DNA from 3 places in the Chryseobacterium sp. SORGH_AS_0447 genome. Region 2 is predicted to be linked to each of the others. Evidence: riboswitches for the same ligand, from Rfam matches in the RefSeq annotation. Region 2 holds a riboswitch; each other region holds the start of a gene.
What was found. Region 2 has a riboswitch for cobalamin ahead of metE (5-methyltetrahydropteroyltriglutamate--homocysteine S-methyltransferase). Riboswitches for the same ligand answer to the same signal wherever they lie in the genome.

Region 1 (6,137 bases), 740 kb from region 2:
AATCCGTATAATTGGATGTTCCGGAATTACTGACCATCGGAGAAATACCGCTTCCCGTAGGTGTAACCGTCACGTTAGACATATAAGCTACATTGGCATTTAAGGAAGATGCGGCGCAATAATTCATGTATAAAGTGGTAAAAACTACGGATTCGGACCACGCACTTGTCGTGGGAGAACCGGAGCATACTTTCGCTACCTGCACTTCGTAGGTGGTACACGGAGATAACGCGGTTAAGGTAAAAGCACTAATGGAAACCGATGTAAAGGTCATCCAAGCTGTAGCCGGATACTGCCTGAATCTTACCATATACGAAGAAACAGTAGGATCATTCGTCCAGCTTACCGTTCCCGAGGTCATGGTAATATTAGAAACCTGTACATTGGAGGGAGCAGTATCGCAGAGATAGCAGTATCCGGGCTCTCCCGCCGTTAGATTTTTGCTGTAAAACAATGAAATTCCTGAAAGGAAAAGAAAGAAAAAAAGTAGTTTTTTTGTCATATTTAATGGTTTAGATTGTTTTCAAAAGTTATTATTGCCTAAAGATAATCAATAAATCACAAGTTTTAGTTTTATTATATTTGAATATGATAAAAGACCTCAAAATCCTTTGGATATTTTATATCAAACTGCTGATCCCGACGGTATTATTTTCATTGCTGTTAGCCTTTCAGACGGGTTTAAATATCGGTAATTTCGGGTTCTGTTTTCTTGTGATCTTCCCTTCCTTTCATTTTTTAATTTATGAACTGAGATTAAAGCATGAATATGTGTTTTTTGCCAATTTCGGTTTTTCAAAATTATTTCTTTGGATCACCACGGTTTCAATTGGTTTCGTTATCAATCTGATCTCTAAATTTTTATGAGTATATTACATATCGACAGCGTTACAAAATCCTTTGGCTCAAAGAAAATTTTACAGGATGTTTACCTGACTTGTGAAACAGGAAAAGTTGTGGCTTTACTGGGAAGTATCGGTTCAGGGAAATCAACCTTACTTCAGATTATTTTCGGAACCATGAAAGGGGATTCGCAGTTCATTAAGTTTAATAATAAAGTTTTAACGAAGCAATCCGATAGAAAAAACAGGATTGCCTATCTGCCGCAACAGCCGATGTTTCCGAAAAACAGTAAAGTTAAAAATCTGATCCCGTTATTCTGTAATCGGGAAAATACCCTTAAACTTTTTAATAATAATCTTATCAAGCCATTCCTGAACAGGACCGTCAGAATCTTTCCGGCGGCGAAAGAAAGCTGGTGGAAGTACTGACGATCATTCATTCCGAAGCTGAATTTATTCTGCTGGAACAACCTTACAGCGGCCTGTCTCCCATTCTTACTGAAAAAGTGATGAAAACCATAAAAGAAATATCAAAGGACAAAGGATTTATTATTTCGAATTTTATGACGGAATATGCGCTGGAACTTTCCGATGAAATTTACTTTCTGCATGAAGGAATTTTAAAACAAATAAAAGATTTAAACGAATTACAACAGCATTATTATCTGCCGAAAAGCATTTAATTTATATATTTGAACTGTTAAAAAAATTTCATGATGATTTCCGTACATAAAGCATTCTACCTCTCCGTTTTCAGTCTGTTTTCCATCGCTTTTGCCAAAGGCCAGAACAAAGTTCCTTTTGGCGTAGTAAAAGCTGAAGAAGGGTATGCCATGGTACGGGTTCATAAAGATGATTACCGCAAGATCATCGACAAGATCCGCATGAAAACAGGGGATGTCTTTATCTATGAAAAGCCGGCACCGGGAGAAACCGAATGGATATGGATCAAATATCCTGAAAGAGAAGACACCGAAAAACCTTTTGTGCGGTACGACAGCATTACCAAAGAAGGGATGGTGAATAAAAACCGGGTGGTTTTCGTAGACAAGCTGCCGCAGTTTACCCCTTCCAAATCCAAAAACGGAAAATCCCTGATCTTCACCGATGATTCCAATCCAAAAATCCCGGGAAATCAGAGAACCAAAGTGATCATTGATGTCTATCCGTCTTACGCCAAGATCAAAAAGCAGGAAAAAGATGCTGAGGGAAACATCATCAAAGTGGATAAAGTAAAAGCCTGGGGGGTAGGAAAAGAGCTTCCTGAAGATTTAACCGAAATTAAATCCGTTCGCGTGCAACAGCCGGGACGGGGCTCCGTTTTTGTAAGGGATGCCATCAAAAACATGTTCCAGCCGACCATGGATTTCAATAATGTCGGGGTGACAGCCATCGACAATGACCATATTTTCCTTTATATGATCAACGGTTCAGGCCAAAACAGATACACAACGATCTGGACCATCAAACAGGGAAAGGTCGAAAGCCAGATCATTTTCAAAAACCCCGAATAATTCATCAATAATCACTACTTTTGCCAACGGAAAGCCCTGGAATTTGCTTCACAGCTATATTTTGAGCTTTTCAGAAACCGGTTCTGCTTAGCTGCAGATTAAAAGGGAACCGTGTGCAAATCACGGACTGTCGCGCAACTGTAAGTAACTGAAGTCTTTATTAAGAGTCCACTGTTCTGTCTCAGACGGGATGGGAAGGAAATAAAGATGTTACAAGTCAGGAGACCTGCCTTTTTCTTTACAATAAAAACTTTCGCGATCTGAAGTTTATTGATCTAACGGATGTCCGGAGATTCCCGTCTCTGCTGTTTTCTGTTGTGTCGATTTATTTCATTTCGCTTTAATTAATAATGAAATATGACGATAGAAGAAAGAATTGAAAAGTCCGAAACCCGAATTTTTAAAGCTGTTTTCCCCAACACGACCAACCATTACGATACGCTTTTCGGAGGCACGGCCATGCAGCTGATGGACGAGGTGGCTTTTATTGCAGCCACACGGTTTGCCAGAAAACGCGTAGTAACGGTAAGCAGCGATAAGATCGATTTCAACAGGTCAATTCCCGCAGGAACGATCGTTGAACTGATCGGAAAAGTGGTTCACGTAGGAAAAACAAGCCTGAAGGTAAATGTGGAAATCTATACGGAGCAAATGTACTCTTACGAAAGAGAGCGGGCTATTGTAGGTGATTTTACCTTCGTGGCGATTGATGAATTTAAGAAGCCCATCCAAATCCTTTAAATAAAGTTCCGGCAACCTTTCGCCGGAACCCATACTTCTCATGTTTTTTAAGGCGTTTCGGCGGGCTTTGCCCGCCGAAACTTTTTATTTTAAGATGAATTTCTAATAATATCCATTAATTATTTAACCAGAAAAGAAGCCTAATGACTTGAAATTTTTCTAATAAACAATAACTATTTGGTACTCGGAATAATTTATAAAAAAAAACTTCCAGCCTCCAGCTTCCCTCACCAACCTCAAGCGGAATCAATTTTATATTATTTCATCACCTTTTCCGTTTCCAGATTTTTGATCAGCAGCAATTGGAAGGCTTCTCCCAGCTCATCTGATGCTCTGCTGATGGCATTTTCAAGCATATTCCGGATCTGTTTTTCGGTAACGCCGGCTTCGGTCCAGCTTTTTCCGGAAGTATGGGAATTCAGGATAAACGGCATAATCCTGTCGATGGCACACGCAAAAATGGCATCCGGTGTCTGCTCTTCTTCAAATTCAAGCCACAGGTTGAAAAATTCGGATCGTAAAGGCTCGTCCAGAATACCGAAAATCTTCTGAGCTGAAATTTTTTCCCGTTCAAATTTCCCGACCATTGCCGCTTCATCAAATATAAAAGTATCCCCGGCTTCAATTTCCACCAGGTCATGAATAGACAACATGCGGATCACCCTCAACAAATCGATATCCGCCCTGTTTTTTGCGTATGGAAAAAGGATCTGGGCCAGAATAATAATCTGCCAGGAATGTTCTGCCGTGTTCTCCCTTCTCGAATCATCCGCGTTATAGTTTCTTCGCTGCACATTTTTCAGGGTGTCCACCGCCAGGATAAAATCGATTTCTTTCTGAATCTTCATCGTTGGATTTATATTTTATTTAGTGGAATGTTCTTTTATAATGCATCAGTGTCTGCATCACAGATCCATTTTCAGTTACAAAAATAAGGCTTTTAACAGTAATCCTGCTGTAAAGATGATCAGACAAAATGTAATCGATTTAAAATTTTTTTACTTCAGATATATCGGATAGCTTAAATTTCAGGTCTTCTCAAAATATCTTGTGAACAACCAACGTCTACGTAAATTTTAATCTCATGGCAATGCATAACATATCATACGTTTTATGTATTTATTATCAGAGATTAGTCGTATTTTTAGAATAAATTTTTCAGCATGGCTCCGAAATTCAATTACCCTACCGAAATCAAAGGAAAAAGAAAGCTCTACTCTCTGTTTAATGGAGTGAAAAATCCTTTGGGGGTAATCAGCGGGAATCATGTGCTAGCAGGAGACAGCTATTTTCTACGGGCAAGCTTGACGAATAAAAAGCTTATTTTCTCGCAGGATAAAGAATTTGTAGAGTATATTTTAAAGCAAAACCACAAAAACTATTTCAAATCTGAAATACAATCTGTTACTTTAGGTAAATATATTGGTAACGGCCTGCTTACCAACAACGGAAAAGATTGGCTGCAGCAGCGGCGACTGATCCAGCCCGGCTTCAGCAAGATTAAAATTACAAACCTGGTTTCTATTATGGATGAGGAGATCGAAAAAGCATTTCAGCCATTTGATCAGGAACCGGAAGTAGATCTGTACGACTTTTTTCATACGCTGGCTTTTAATATTGTGGCCAAAACCCTGTTCAGTTCGGATATTGAAGAAACTGAAATAAAGGAGTTGGGAAAAATCATTACCGAAGTTCAGGAAGTTTTTGCAAAGGAAGTAAGGATTCCGCTTTACACCCAGATTTTAAGTTTGTTCGGCATTATCGGCAAGACCATTAAAAAAAGCGAAAAAGCAAAAGCCATTATTCAGCGTGTTCTGGACAAGCGGCGGAATTCAGGGGAGGAAAAAAATGACCTGCTGGATATGCTGATTCAATCCAGATACGAAGATACAGGACTCCCAATGTCCGATAAGCAGCTGGTGGATGAAATGCTGATCCTTTTTATTGCCGGGCACGAAACGACGGCCAATGCGCTAAGTTTTATCTTTTTCGAAATCAGCCAACATCCCTATGAAGCGGAAAAATTACGGCAGGAGATTGAAAACGAAGGTGAAAATGCTTTCAGCACTGAGAGCTTGATGAAAAAGTCTTTTACAATGAATGTCATTAAAGAATCCATGAGGCTGCATCCCCCTGCCTGGGCTATTGACCGTCAGGCATTGGAAGACGACCGATTCAAAGACTATTCATGGGAGAAAGGCACGTTAATTATCCTTTACATTGCCGGCCTGCATCAGAATCCAAAATATTGGGACCATCCCACTTCGTTTATTCCTGAACGTTTTGACGATGAAAATGCAAAGAATTTTGCCTACTATCCTTTCGGAGCAGGTCCACGTCTTTGCATCGGCGAACATTTTGCGATGATGGAAATGGCACTCATCGTCCGTAAATTCTACAAAAAATACAATTTTCAATCATATCAGAAAGTGTTGGAGAAAAAGGCATTGGTCACTTTACGAACCACAAGCCTCCCAGGTAAAATTACTAAAATTTAGCCTGAATTTTCTGGTCTTCCCAATTTCTTAATTTTATCATTAAAAATAATTTAATTGATTATCAGTCACTTAAACAATTAATTAATATTTTTTCACTACTTTGTATTGCATAATACCATTCTAATTACATATCTTTGTAATGTAAAATCGAAACAGGTTCTGCTAGCTAGGTTCCGGGTTTCGAAAATTATATAACTAATTAACAAAACTTATTAAAGATGAATACCGAAAATACCAAAGCGCAAATGCGGAAAGGGATTCTGGAATTCTGTATTTTAAGCCTCATCAATCACCGCGAAATGTATGTTTCTGATTTAATTGATGAACTGAAAAAAGGAAAACTGGATGTTGTGGAAGGAACCCTCTACCCTCTTTTAACAAGATTGAAAAACGGAGAGTTTCTTTCGTACCGATGGGAGGAATCTACAGGAGGACCACCCCGGAAATATTACCAGATCACAGAAAAAGGTAAACTGTTCTTAGGCGAACTTCAAAACACCTGGAACGAATTGACAAATTCAGTTAACCAAATCACTCAAAAA
Region 2 (6,137 bases):
TTCTGGTCGTTCCTGGGTGCATTTTTCGGAATCGGCATTATTGCTTTCATTCAGTCACACAGCTTATCGGCCACAGAAAACATTTTTTTAATCGGTTCTTTCGGGGCATCAAGCGTTTTAATTTACGGAGCCATTCAGAGCCCTTTGGCCCAGCCCCGCAATCTTATCGGAGGCCACGTCATTTCCGCTTTGGTAGGAGTAACAGTTTATAAAATTGTTCCCGATATCATCTGGCTTTCTGCACCATTGGCTGTTGCTTTTTCTATTGTCTTAATGCAGTATACCAAAACTTTACATCCACCCGGCGGCGCTACGGCGTTAATTGCCGTAAGCTCAACAGGGAAAATTCCTGAACTGGGATTCTGGTATGTATTGTCACCGGTTCTTTCAGGCTGCCTTATTTTATTGCTTACTGCGCTTTTTTTTAATAATATCACCTCCAACAGAAGCTATCCTGCACACAGCAGGTTTAAAGAACTGCTCAGAAAAAAACACAATCATCCACACAAATGAAAAAATAAAAAATTATGGAATGTCTCGAATGCGGCGAAAAAATTATCGGAAGATCAGACAAAAAATTTTGCAATGATGCCTGCCGAAACGCCTACAACAACAAACAGAATAAAGATTCCAACAACCTGATGCGGAATGTGAACAACAAACTCCGTAAAAATTACAGAATCCTGACCGAAGTAAATACCGACGGCAAAACAAAAATTTCCCGTACCAAACTTGATGGCTTGGGTTTTGATTTTAACTATTTTACCAATTTGAAAGTTTATAAAAATGGTTCCGAATATAAATTCATCTACGATTATGGCTATAAACTTTTGGATGACGACTTTATTCTGATTGTAAGAAACCAATCACAAAATACCACCTAACATTATTATATGAAAGAAATCGTCCTAATCACCGGAGCCAACGGTTTAATCGCTAAAGAATTATCACAAAGACTTGAAAAAGAATATACCGTCCGGTTTTTAACCCGGAAAAAGCAAAATGCAAATGAGTTTGAGTGGAATGTCGATGCCGGTACAATTGATGCAACTGCTCTTGAAAATGTTTCGCACATCATTCACCTGGCCGGAGCGGGCGTCGCAGAAAAAAGGTGGACGGAAGAAAGAAAAAAAGAAATTATCTCAAGCAGGGTTGGTTCTGCCGGCCTTCTTTTAAAAACGCTACAGAAGAAAAATCAAAAACTTAAATCCTTTGTCTCCGCTTCAGGGATCAATTATTACGGGACCGAAACTACCGAAAAGATCTTTACGGAAAAAGACGGACCGGGACATGACTTCCTGAGTAAAGTAACCATTGTCTGGGAACAGGCAGCCGATGAATTCAAAAATCAGCGGGTTGCTGAACGCGTTGTGAAACTGAGAACCGGCGTTGTTCTTTCTGAAAAGGAAGGAGCTTTAAAGAAGATGCTTCCGACCATAAAAGCAGGCATCGGATCTCCTCTGGGCACCGGAAAACAATACATGCCGTGGATTCATATCCAGGACATCTGCTCCATGTATGAGTTTGCGCTGAAAAATTCTGAATTGGACGGAGCTTTTAATGCCGTTGCTCCTGAGCATGCAACCAATAAAGATCTGACGGTACAGGCAGCTAAAGTCCTGAAAAAACCATTATTCATGCCTAATGTTCCGGCGTTTGTTTTGAAGCTGCTCTTCGGTGAGCTTTCAGTAGCAGTCCTCGAAGGTTCAAGGGCTTGTTCGGAAAAAATACAGCATGCAGGCTTTCATTTTAAATTCCCTGATCTGAAGGAGGCGTTAAAAGATCTTTTAAAAAATTAAAAACCAAGACAATACAATTTATGCACGATACTAAAGTAACGATTGAAAAAACGGAGATTCTATCCGATAATTGGTACACCCTAAAGAAAGTAACCTTTACTATTCAGAAAAAAGACGGCACTTTTGAGCAGCAAAGCCGTGAAGCCTACGATCGGGGAAATGGCGCGGTAATCTTATTGTACAACAAAAAAGAAGAAACGGTTATATTAACCCGACAATTCCGGCTACCCACGTTCATTAACGGAAACGCATCAGGCATGATGATCGAAGCCTGTGCCGGCCTGCTCGACAACGATAATCCGGAAGACTGCATCAGGCGGGAATCCGAAGAGGAAACCGGATATAAGATTTCCCATATCGAAAAGATTTTCGAAGCGTATATGTCGCCGGGTTCGGTTACGGAAATCCTTCATTTTTTCATCGCGGAATATTCTGCGGAAATGAGGATCAACGAAGGTGGCGGACTTGCTGACGAAGGAGAGAACATCGAAGTGCTGGAAGTTGCCTTTGCTGAGGCACTGACGATGGTTGATTCCGGGGAAATCAGGGATGCCAAAACAATCATGCTCCTTCAGCACCTGAGAATTAAAAATATTTTGTAGATTCGGCCGTTCTAATAATAAATCTTATCCAATGAAACTCCTGTATACCCTAAGCTTTTCCGTACTTCTATCGGTTTCTGCAGCTGCCCAGAAAACCACAAAGGCCGGTCTTAAAGATAAAGCGGTCATCGAACATTTTAAAAATGATTACAAAAAGAAAAACTATAAAAAGTTTACCGGACAGATCACCGTAAAAGACAAACAGATTGTATTTGACAATAAGACAGTTCTGTATGATCCTGCTGATAAAATTACCACCCTCCTGCTGAAGGAAGGATTGGTTTATCCGCAGCTTCTTACCGATTTTCAGGTCGATAAGTTTGAAAATGAGGACAGCGACAGAACCCAGAAGCGTTTTGCCAAACTTCAGAAAAACTGGAAAGATGCTTTCGATGTCAACAACATCAGGCTGAGTAGTGCGTCAGAGCAGGCTTTTTTAAGTTCAGATCCTACGGTTAAAAGATTCAAAGTGATGTGTAAAGACCCGAAGTTTCCGAATATGATGGCGTATTATTTTGAACTGACCGACAAAAGAGCAGATCAAAATACGTCCACTGAAGAGTTCATTAAAAATGCGAAGCTTACGCATATTTTTCAAAGGACAGAGTAATGATTAATCAATGATTAACTCTCCAATCACCGATTATTTCAATGCCATATGCGAATTCAGGCAAGGACATCCGGTTGTCAAAGGACATCCGTTACGGACTAATGATCCGGGAATGATGACCATTCGTGATGCACTGAGCGGGTTAAAGAAAGGTCTGCAAAAAAGGTATAAAGAATTTAGAGACATTGATTTGACCATAGAAATCTCCCGTGGTATTACCAATTTACCTCATGTGCTCTATGCCTGCATTCTCCCACCCGGCCAACTGGTTCCAAATGGAATTTACACCGTAATCTGTTTTGATGTATTAGGCAGAGGCGCCCTCGTCGGCTGCGTGGAATCCAAAGTAACTTCCAAAGGCCTTAAAACCGTACAGCGTAAAAGAAGTCCGGGGCTTTTATCTATTGATGTGGACGGTGCCAGCGAACGGACGAAATACAACAATGTATTTGTGAACCCGAAAGAATTCTATTATCCTTTGGAAAATGAAAATGCATTAGACCTGCATATTAAAGAATCGCTGGAATTGGCGCTCTCCCTATTAACTTAATCCCTGTTAACGTTTATAACGTTAACAGGGATAAAAAATATTTCCTACATTTGTCCGGAAATAGTTCTTTAACATCCTTCATCAAACGGAAAAGGTTTTACGTAAAGTAGATTAATAGGGAATCGTGTGAGAATCACGAGCTGTCGCGCAACTGTAAGTAATACCCCAAAGGTTTTTGTCCGAGTATATCCACTGTGCAAACGGGAAGGATGACAGAAACTGTTATAAGTCAGGAGACCTGCCTGTTCCGAATTGACAATGCTCTCGCGGTCTGGAGCTTTTGGGTCATACAGATGATGCATTTTGAACGTATTTTGGTTTAAATTTCCACCTGAATGTATTTTATTCAGGACTTTTATTTTTAAGTTGCAGTGAACTGCGGATTTGTTGCTGTAAAGCGATGGATACCCGTTATTATCTTTTCTGTCTTTGAATGGGCAGGAATTACGGCATTTTACTTAACGACTTGAGTCAAAAAATAAGATTTTCAAACCAAATCCATATCCTATGGGAAAAATACGTCATTAGTGTATCCTTTCTATTCCTTAAAATTCCTTCCCCGCGCGCATTGCGAAGCATCTGAAGAACTTTTAAAATTATTGTTTCATTTAAAAGTTTTAAGAACATGCAAACGCACATTCTTGGCTATCCGCGTATTGGTAGCAACAGAGAACTCAAAAAAGCCTGCGAGCAGTATTGGACAGGCAAAACCGATGTAAACACTCTTTTGGAGACCGGCAGGACCATCAAAGAAAACAACTGGAAGCTGCAGCACGAGGCAGGCATCGACCTGATTCCGTGCAACGACTTTTCGTATTATGACCAGGTATTGGACATGACGCTGACGGTAGGCGCCATTCCCCAGCGTTATCAGGAAATCGCTTCCCAAAAACATGAGTTGGACCTTTATTTCGCCATGGCCAGAGGATTCCAGAAAGAGGGTCTGGACATTACCGCTATGGAAATGACCAAATGGTTCGATACCAATTACCATTACATCGTTCCTGAGTTCCGGAAGGACCAGGAGTTCAGCCTGTTTTCAGATAAGATTATTAAAGAATTCATCAGTGCGAAAGAGGCAGGAATCCAGGCAAAGCCGGTGATCATCGGTTTGGTAACGTATCTGTTGCTCGGTAAAGAAAAAGAAGAAGGTTTTGATAGGCTGGATCTGGCAAATAAGCTGCTTCCGGTTTATTTTGAAATTTTAAAAGGACTGGAAAACCACGGTGCGGAATACATTCAGTTTGACGAACCGTTTTTAGCATTGGATCTTAGTGATAAAGCAAAAGAGACCTACCGATTGATCTATGCTGAAATCCGTAAACAGTTTCCCAATCTGAAATTCATTCTCGCTACTTATTTTGAAGGCTTGCAGAACAATCTTTCATTGGCCTCTTCCCTGCCGGTGGATGTTTTACATATTGACCTCGTGCGTTGCCCCGAACAGCTGGATGAGGTTTTACAGACGATTCCTGAAACACTGAGCCTCTCCCTGGGAATTGTTGACGGCCGGAATATCTGGAAAAATGATTTCGAGAAATCATTAAAATTCATTGCAAAAGCGGTACATAAAATAGGTTCCGGGCGTGTGTTCATTGCTTCTTCCTGTTCATTACTCCACGTTCCTGCCGATCTTGATGCAGAAAAAAACGAAGAGGCTTTGTCCGGGGAAATTAAGCAGTGGATGGCATTTGCCAAGCAGAAAGTCCAGGAAATCGTAATCTTACAAAAATTAGCTTCTGAAAATCCGGATTACAATACGCTGCAGCAGTTAGCCGAAAATAAAAAGGCCATAGAAAACCGCAACACCTCAGCCTTAATCCATCATCCAGAAGTAAAAGACCGTGTTGATGTAACGACTGAAGAAGATGCGAAAAGATCTTCTTCGTTTCAGGCAAGAAAAAAATCTCAGCAGGATATTCTTCAGCTTCCGTTATTTCCTACAACTACAATCGGCTCCTTTCCTCAGACTAAAGAGGTAAGAGCCTGGCGTTCAAAATTCAAAAAGGGAGAACTGAGTGCCGCACAATATGATGCTTTACTTAAAGAAGAAACCGAAAGAACCATCCGCTGGCAGGAGGAGATCGGAATCGATGTGCTGGTTCACGGAGAATTCGAACGAAACGATATGGTGGAATATTTCGGCGAGCAGCTGGCCGGGTTTGCGTTTACCCAAAACGGCTGGGTACAGAGCTACGGAAGCCGCTGTGTAAAACCGCCGGTGATTTACGGAGATGTTCACCGCCCGGCTCCGATGACGGTCTACTGGTCGGAATATGCCCAGTCTTTAACTTCAAAATGGGTGAAAGGAATGCTGACCGGACCGGTTACCATTCTTCAGTGGTCTTTTGTCCGTGATGATCAGCCCCGTTCTCTAACCTGCAAGCAGATTGCTTTGGCGATCCGTGATGAAGTCACTGATCTTGAAAAAGCAGGCATCCGCATTATCCAGATCGATGAGCCTGCAATCCGTGAAGGCCTGCCGTTACGAACTTCCGAATGGCAGAACTATCTGAAATGGGCCGTTGAGGCTTTCCGTATCTCGGCCAGCGGTGTGGAAGATGCCACGCAGATCC
Region 3 (6,137 bases), 840 kb from region 2:
AAAAACCATCACATTGCTGTAATTCCGTTTTTTATCCATAAAATTGAGAACCACCGTGGCAAAAAAGAGCAATAAGGTATATACCGCGGGAAACATATAAAATGCTTCTGTAAATCTGCCTTCAAAGACCATGACTATCGCCCGTTGGGTACCACATCCGAAACATTCGAATCCGAAAAATTTCTTGATCGGGCACGGCAGCATAAAGTCTTCTATTCTCATTTAAATGGTTTTCTTTTCCAAATATATAAAATTAAGTAGAGATTTTAGCCCTTAAATATTGATGCGGGAAGAAGCATTCTTCATTCATTTCAAAAGATCCCTGAACGGCCTTGTAGGGATTCCTTAAAATTTCTCTCGCAATAAAAATAAGATCGGCTTCTCCTTTCTGAAGGATTTCTTCCGCCTGTTCCGTGGTTGTAATCAGACCGACGGCTCCGGTTTCGGCCTCTGCCTCCGTGCGGACTTTTGAAGCGAAAGGAACCTGGTAACCTGCACGTACTTCAATTTTAGCACCGTGGATATTTCCGCCGCTGGAAACGTCCACCAAATCTACTTTATGCTGTTTCAGGATTTTCGATAATTGAACACTGTCATCTACATCCCAGCCATTTTCCGCATATTCTGTTCCGGAAATCCTTACAAATAAAGCTATATTTTCATCCAGCTCTTCGTTAACGGCGTCTACCACTTCCAACAGGAACCTGATCCGGTTTTCAAAGCTTCCGCCGTATTCATCCGTCCGGATATTGGACAGCGGCGACAAAAACTGGTGGAGCAGATAGCCGTGAGCCGCATGAATTTCAATGACATCGAAACCTGCCGCTGCCGCCCTTCTTGCTGCCAGCTTAAAATTCTGTACCTGCTCCTTTACTTCTTCTACCGTTAATGCATGCGGAATTCTCTCTTTCGGATGATAAGGAATGGAACTCGGTGCTACGGTCTCCCAACCCTCCTCTACCGGAATCTGTACATTGTTCCAGGTGGAGCCTTTCCTCCCGGAATGCGCCAGTTGAATCCCGATCTTGCTTTCTGAGTGCTGATGAACAAATTCTACGATTTTCTGAAGTTTTTCAGCCTGCTCATTGGTCCAGATTCCCATGCAGTGATTGGTGATCCGTCCGCGGGGTTCCACTCCGGTAGCTTCAACAATAATTAAACCCGTTCCGCCCTGCGCCCGGCTGCCGTAATGCACAAAATGGAAGTCATTCGCCAGTCCGTTTTCACAGGAATACATACACATGGGTGACATTACCCAACGGTTTTTCAACTCAACATTTCTGAATTTAATTGGAGTATATAACATTTTAGTTTGGTTTTAAAAAATTGAAAGTTGCAAAGAACAGGCCTATATTGCCCACCTCACGAAAAAGAAATAATTTTATCCCCCTTTTTTAATCCACAATATATGAAAAAAGAAACTCAGATCAGTTACGAATATTTTAAGAATAGCAGTGAGCTGAACGATATTGAGAAAAAATTGTTCGAAAGAGCTAAAGAAGCACGCGAAAATGCCTATGCTCCCTACTCCAATTTCCTGGTGGGCTGTTCGGTGTTGTTGGAAAACGGTGAAATGTACTCGGGAAACAATCAGGAGAATGCGGCTTATCCTTCCGGGCTTTGCGCGGAGCGAACGGCTTTGTTCTGGATCGCAGCCAACTTTCCGGATGTAAAGATCAAAAAGATTTTTGTGGTGGGCGGCCCGAAGGAATTTCACGAGAAAAACCCGCCGATTCCGCCGTGCGGCGCATGCAGGCAAAGCCTGATGGAATACGAAACCAAGCAGCAGGAGAATATCGAACTCTATTTTTCGAGCATGAATGAAGAAGTGGTGAAAGTGCATGCCATTAAGGATCTGCTGCCGTTTTATTTTGATGCTACTTTCCTGTAGCTTTTTATTTCGTTAATTTTTCTGCTTACTTTTTAAACCGCCCCGTCTAAATTTTCTCTGAAAATTTATCCACCCCTCCGGCCGGAGGGGAATAGACAGCGCATATTTTTTAGGGTTTATTTTTTATCAATAAAAAGTAAATTGTTGTAAGATAGCTGAGGATCGTGAATTCATCCTGTCGAGTATTTTGCTTTCAAATTACTTTGTCTAAATTTTTCTTTAAAACCTTCTACTCCTGTAATAGAAAATGGATTGCGCATGGTTTTCTGATCTCCATGATTCTCTTTTTTATAATTGAACGCGTCTGGTTCTGAGGGTGGCAGAGGCTCTCGAAGCCATCCTATCCCGGGTTTTTAGCCCCGATAGAAACGGCATCCTTTTTTGTTGCAGGCGGAGCAGCGCGGAGACTGTAACAAAAAAGATACAGTGGATAGCGGGAAACAGCTCCTGATATTTTAAAGGGTTGTGGGTGTAAGCGTTGGAGGGTTTTGGGGTTTTTGGGAGTTTGAGGGTTTTGGGGGTTTGAGGGTTTTGGGGGTTTGAGGGTGTGGTGGGAAATAGGCAGGGAATTTAGCAAACGTTTTTTATGGAGGGCAGTTTCTTTTATTTGCGGATGTTTACATTGTGCTGATACCACAGTTTGAAGCTATTGGGTCCGGGGATTTGCTTTTCCGGTGAATAAGTTTATCTTTGCAAAAATTTTGGTTTCCAATCATTTGGAATGAAAAGGGAATCGGGTGAAAATCCCGAACTGTCCCCGCAACTGTAGATCGCGCAAAAGATTTCTACGACAAACCACTGTGCAAACGGGAAGGTGTAGAAAGCGAAAGTCAGGAGACCTGCCAGAATCTAATTTTAAAATAATTGCTTTCGGAGGAAGGGCAAAAAAATAATGGATATAAAAAAATCGCTCGTACTGCTTTTTTCGTCTTACGGTTGTTTTCTTTTTGCACAGGAGACAGCTATCGATACCGTGTATGTTTTCGATAACCAGATGAGCAAGGTGAAGCTTTTCCATAAAGTGAACACCATCCGTCCGGAAGACGCCGAGAAAAACTCAACCAACCTTTCCGAAATATTGCGTTTCCAGTCCCAGGTTTATATTAAAGAAAACGGACGGGGTGCGGTTTCGTCACCTTCGTTTCGCGGGACCAGTGCCGGACAAACGGCTTTTGTATGGAACGGCATTAATATTAATTCGCAGTTTTTAGGTCAGGGAGACGTAAACAATATTCCGTCGATGGGATTCGACCAGCTTGAGGTAAAAGCCGGAAGTGTAGGCGTTATTTACGGAAGCGGCGCGGTCGGTGGAACGGTACACCTCAACAACAGCCTTGATTTTAACAAAGGGCTGCATGCTTCCCTTTTTTCCGAAGCAGCGTCGTTCGATACGTATAATAATTTTGCAAAAGCTTCGTATTCCAACAATAAATTCAGCTTTAAACTGTCGGGGAATTACTCGGTGAGTGAAAATGATTATGAAGTGGAAGAATCGAGGAATTATATCAACCGAAACGGGGAATACTCGAATACGAATTTTAATTTTGCAGCGGCTTATAAAATAGCACCGCATCATCAGGTTTCATGGATTTCTGAATTTTTCAACGGAAACCAGCATTTTCCCGTATTTTTCGACAGCCAGACCAAAACCAAATATGAAACCCAGAATGTGAGAAGCCTCCTTATCTGGGACTGGAATACTTCTAAGCTGAACAACGTATTCCGTGCGGCCTATACGGAAGAAAATTTCCAGTATTTCGATAATATCGACCGCCCAAAAAGCAGCGGCGGAGCGGGTAAAAATTATATCCTGAAGAATGATTTCAATTATTTCCTCGATCCGAAATGGAACATCAATATCATCGGGGAATTTCAGGTAAATAAAGGAGAAGGCTACATGAGCGGCATTAAAAATGTCAGTCGGAATGTGGGTTCCTTAGCCGGATTACTACGGTATTTTGCAACAAAAGATTTACGCTTCGAAGCAGGGATCAAAAAAGATTTTGTTGAAGATTACAGCACTCCGGTTCTGCTTTCTTTTTCGGGAAACTGGAACATGACGAGATGGTACAATCTTAACCTGAATGCTGCTAAAAATTTCAGGTATCCGTCCTTTAATGACCTGTACTGGCAACCCGGCGGAAATCTTGATCTGAAACCCGAAACTGCCTATCAGTTTGATCTGAAAAACCAGTTTACCATTGCCGGTGTAAAGCTTATGCTGACCCCCTATTACATCAGGATCACCAACATGATTACCTGGCTTCCGGGAAGTATGGGATATTATTCGCCGGTAAACACCTATAAAGTTCAGTCTTACGGGCTTGAATCCCAAATCGAATACGAAAGAAAATTCGGGAAACATGTATTAAGGTCCAACCTGGGTTATTCGTATACAAAATCCACCAATCTGGAAACGGATAAGCAGATGATGTATGTTCCGCTTCACAAGTTTTTCGGGAATATCGATTACCGCTATTCTTTTATGAAAGTTTATGTACAGGGAATGTACAACGGGCTTACGTATGCCGACAGCGAAGAAAAAAGAAGTGCTGCCATCGAACCGTATTTCGTAATGAATGCCGGAATTTCAGGAACTTTCCTTAAGCATTACACGATCGGCGGTAAGGTGAACAATATATTTAACGAAATCTATCAGACCACCGCTTTTTATCCGCTGCCTAAAAGGAATTACAGCGTCTATTTGAATATTAATTTTTAAATAAAAATAAATGAAAATCAGAAAAATTTTATCTCTTGCATTTGCTTCGGCCCTGTTGTTCAACATTGCCTGTAGCGATGACGAATTTGTGATGGAAACACAAAAAACAGATTATACCAACGGTATTATCATTGCCAATGAAGGAGGGTTCACCACACCAACTTCTGATGTTTCTTATGTAAGCAACGACCTTGCCGTTTTACAGAACGGAATCTACGCCGCAAACAACAACAAAGAAATTTTAGGTAACGTTCTGCAGACGATCGGTTTCAAAGGGGACAATGCTTATCTTGTGATGAATACGCCCAATAAGATTGAGATCGTTAACAGATCCACTTTTAAAAAGCAGACGACCGTTACTTCAAATCTTGATAACCCGAGATATATTGCATTTTCAGGAAACCAATATTATGTAACCAACAATAATTTCGGATCGGTAAAGAAAATCAATGTTTATAACTCAGGGGACAATACCTTTGTAAAGAGCATCAATTTCGACCGATACGCGGAGAAAGTAGTTGAAGCCGGAGGAAATATCGTGGTACAGACCGACGGTGTTTATTATGACTCTACTCCTCCTTACGCAAGTCACCCAACCGGAAATACCGTTACGATCATCAGTCCTTCCAATAACTCGGTTTCCGCTACGGTAAGCTTACCGAACAACGGAGCGATTATCAAAGACCTTGTATCTTACAACGGATCTGCGTATGTTCTTACGTCCAGCGATACCGCTTCTTATATTTATAAGATCAATACGGCTACAGGAGCTTATCAGACGACAACGCTGACTACCATTCCTCAGGTACAAAGGCTGAAAATTGATTCCGATAAGTTTTATTTTGTAGATTACAGCAAAGTATATTCGATGAGCATCACGGCTACTACTGCGCCTACGGCTGCGCTTGTTTCTTTAACAGGTATTACCAACCTCTACGGATTCAATGTCATCGACGGAAGATTATACATCGCCGATGCGAAAACATTTACTTCAGACAGCAAAGTATCGGTTTACAATGCAAACAACGGTTCATTGTTAACCTCTTTCAATACAGGAATCGCGACCAACGGATTCTATAAAAACTAATATTCCGCTTTACAGCGAGAATATTTCATTTAATTTTTTTTCATCATTTGTGTTTTTTCCGGGCGGTTCCTGAGAGCCGCCCGGATTTTTTGTTAAAAAAAGCAACAGATTAAAAATCCATTGCTTTAAAATTTATTAAATAAGAATCCGTTAAACCAATGCCAATCCCAGCTTTTCTGCTTCGGCAATGACGAACCTTTTAGCTTCTTCACTGTCATTGCCAATCTCTCCTTCCAGAATGGCCTCTTTTACTTTTTCCTTTAAAATACCAATTTCACGGCCTGGCTTGAGGTTGAACATGGCCATGATTTCTTCTCCGGAAATCGGTGGCTGGAAATTCCGCACTTGGTCTTTTTCTTCCACTTCTTTGATTTTTACCGCTACATACTCGAAATTCTTCTTGAATTTTTCCTGTTTCCTGGAATTTTTGGTCGTGA

Region 1: linked by a shared signal. The riboswitch ahead of QE422_RS07970 (acyl-CoA thioesterase) and the one ahead of metE (5-methyltetrahydropteroyltriglutamate--homocysteine S-methyltransferase) in region 2 are both predicted to bind cobalamin.
Region 3: linked by a shared signal. The riboswitch ahead of QE422_RS07485 (TonB-dependent siderophore receptor) and the one ahead of metE (5-methyltetrahydropteroyltriglutamate--homocysteine S-methyltransferase) in region 2 are both predicted to bind cobalamin.

The regions. Positions count from the first base shown of each region.
Region 1 is NZ_JAUTAR010000001.1:1,687,885-1,694,021, reverse strand. Features, by position in the region: gene QE422_RS07990 (GEVED domain-containing protein) at 1-502, opposite strand, end outside; gene QE422_RS07985 (ATP-binding cassette domain-containing protein) at 864-1,271, shown strand; gene QE422_RS07980 (ABC transporter ATP-binding protein) at 1,259-1,525, shown strand; gene QE422_RS07975 (hypothetical protein) at 1,556-2,356, shown strand; cobalamin riboswitch at 2,418-2,605, shown strand; gene QE422_RS07970 (acyl-CoA thioesterase) at 2,714-3,097, shown strand; gene QE422_RS07965 (HD family hydrolase) at 3,355-3,945, opposite strand; gene QE422_RS07960 (cytochrome P450) at 4,261-5,595, shown strand; gene QE422_RS07955 (PadR family transcriptional regulator) at 5,814-6,137, shown strand, end outside.
Region 2 is NZ_JAUTAR010000001.1:2,425,870-2,432,006, reverse strand. Features, by position in the region: gene QE422_RS11210 (HPP family protein) at 1-513, shown strand, start outside; gene QE422_RS11205 (hypothetical protein) at 528-884, shown strand; gene QE422_RS11200 (TIGR01777 family oxidoreductase) at 894-1,799, shown strand; gene nudK (GDP-mannose pyrophosphatase NudK) at 1,820-2,401, shown strand; gene QE422_RS11190 (hypothetical protein) at 2,433-3,011, shown strand; gene QE422_RS11185 (hypothetical protein) at 3,022-3,561, shown strand; cobalamin riboswitch at 3,637-3,822, shown strand; gene metE (5-methyltetrahydropteroyltriglutamate--homocysteine S-methyltransferase) at 4,187-6,137, shown strand, end outside.
Region 3 is NZ_JAUTAR010000001.1:1,581,727-1,587,863, reverse strand. Features, by position in the region: gene QE422_RS07500 (DUF2752 domain-containing protein) at 1-222, opposite strand, end outside; gene namA (NADPH dehydrogenase NamA) at 254-1,306, opposite strand; gene cdd (cytidine deaminase) at 1,409-1,891, shown strand; cobalamin riboswitch at 2,577-2,753, shown strand; gene QE422_RS07485 (TonB-dependent siderophore receptor) at 2,784-4,613, shown strand; gene QE422_RS07480 (hypothetical protein) at 4,624-5,700, shown strand; gene QE422_RS07475 (CCA tRNA nucleotidyltransferase) at 5,851-6,137, opposite strand, start outside.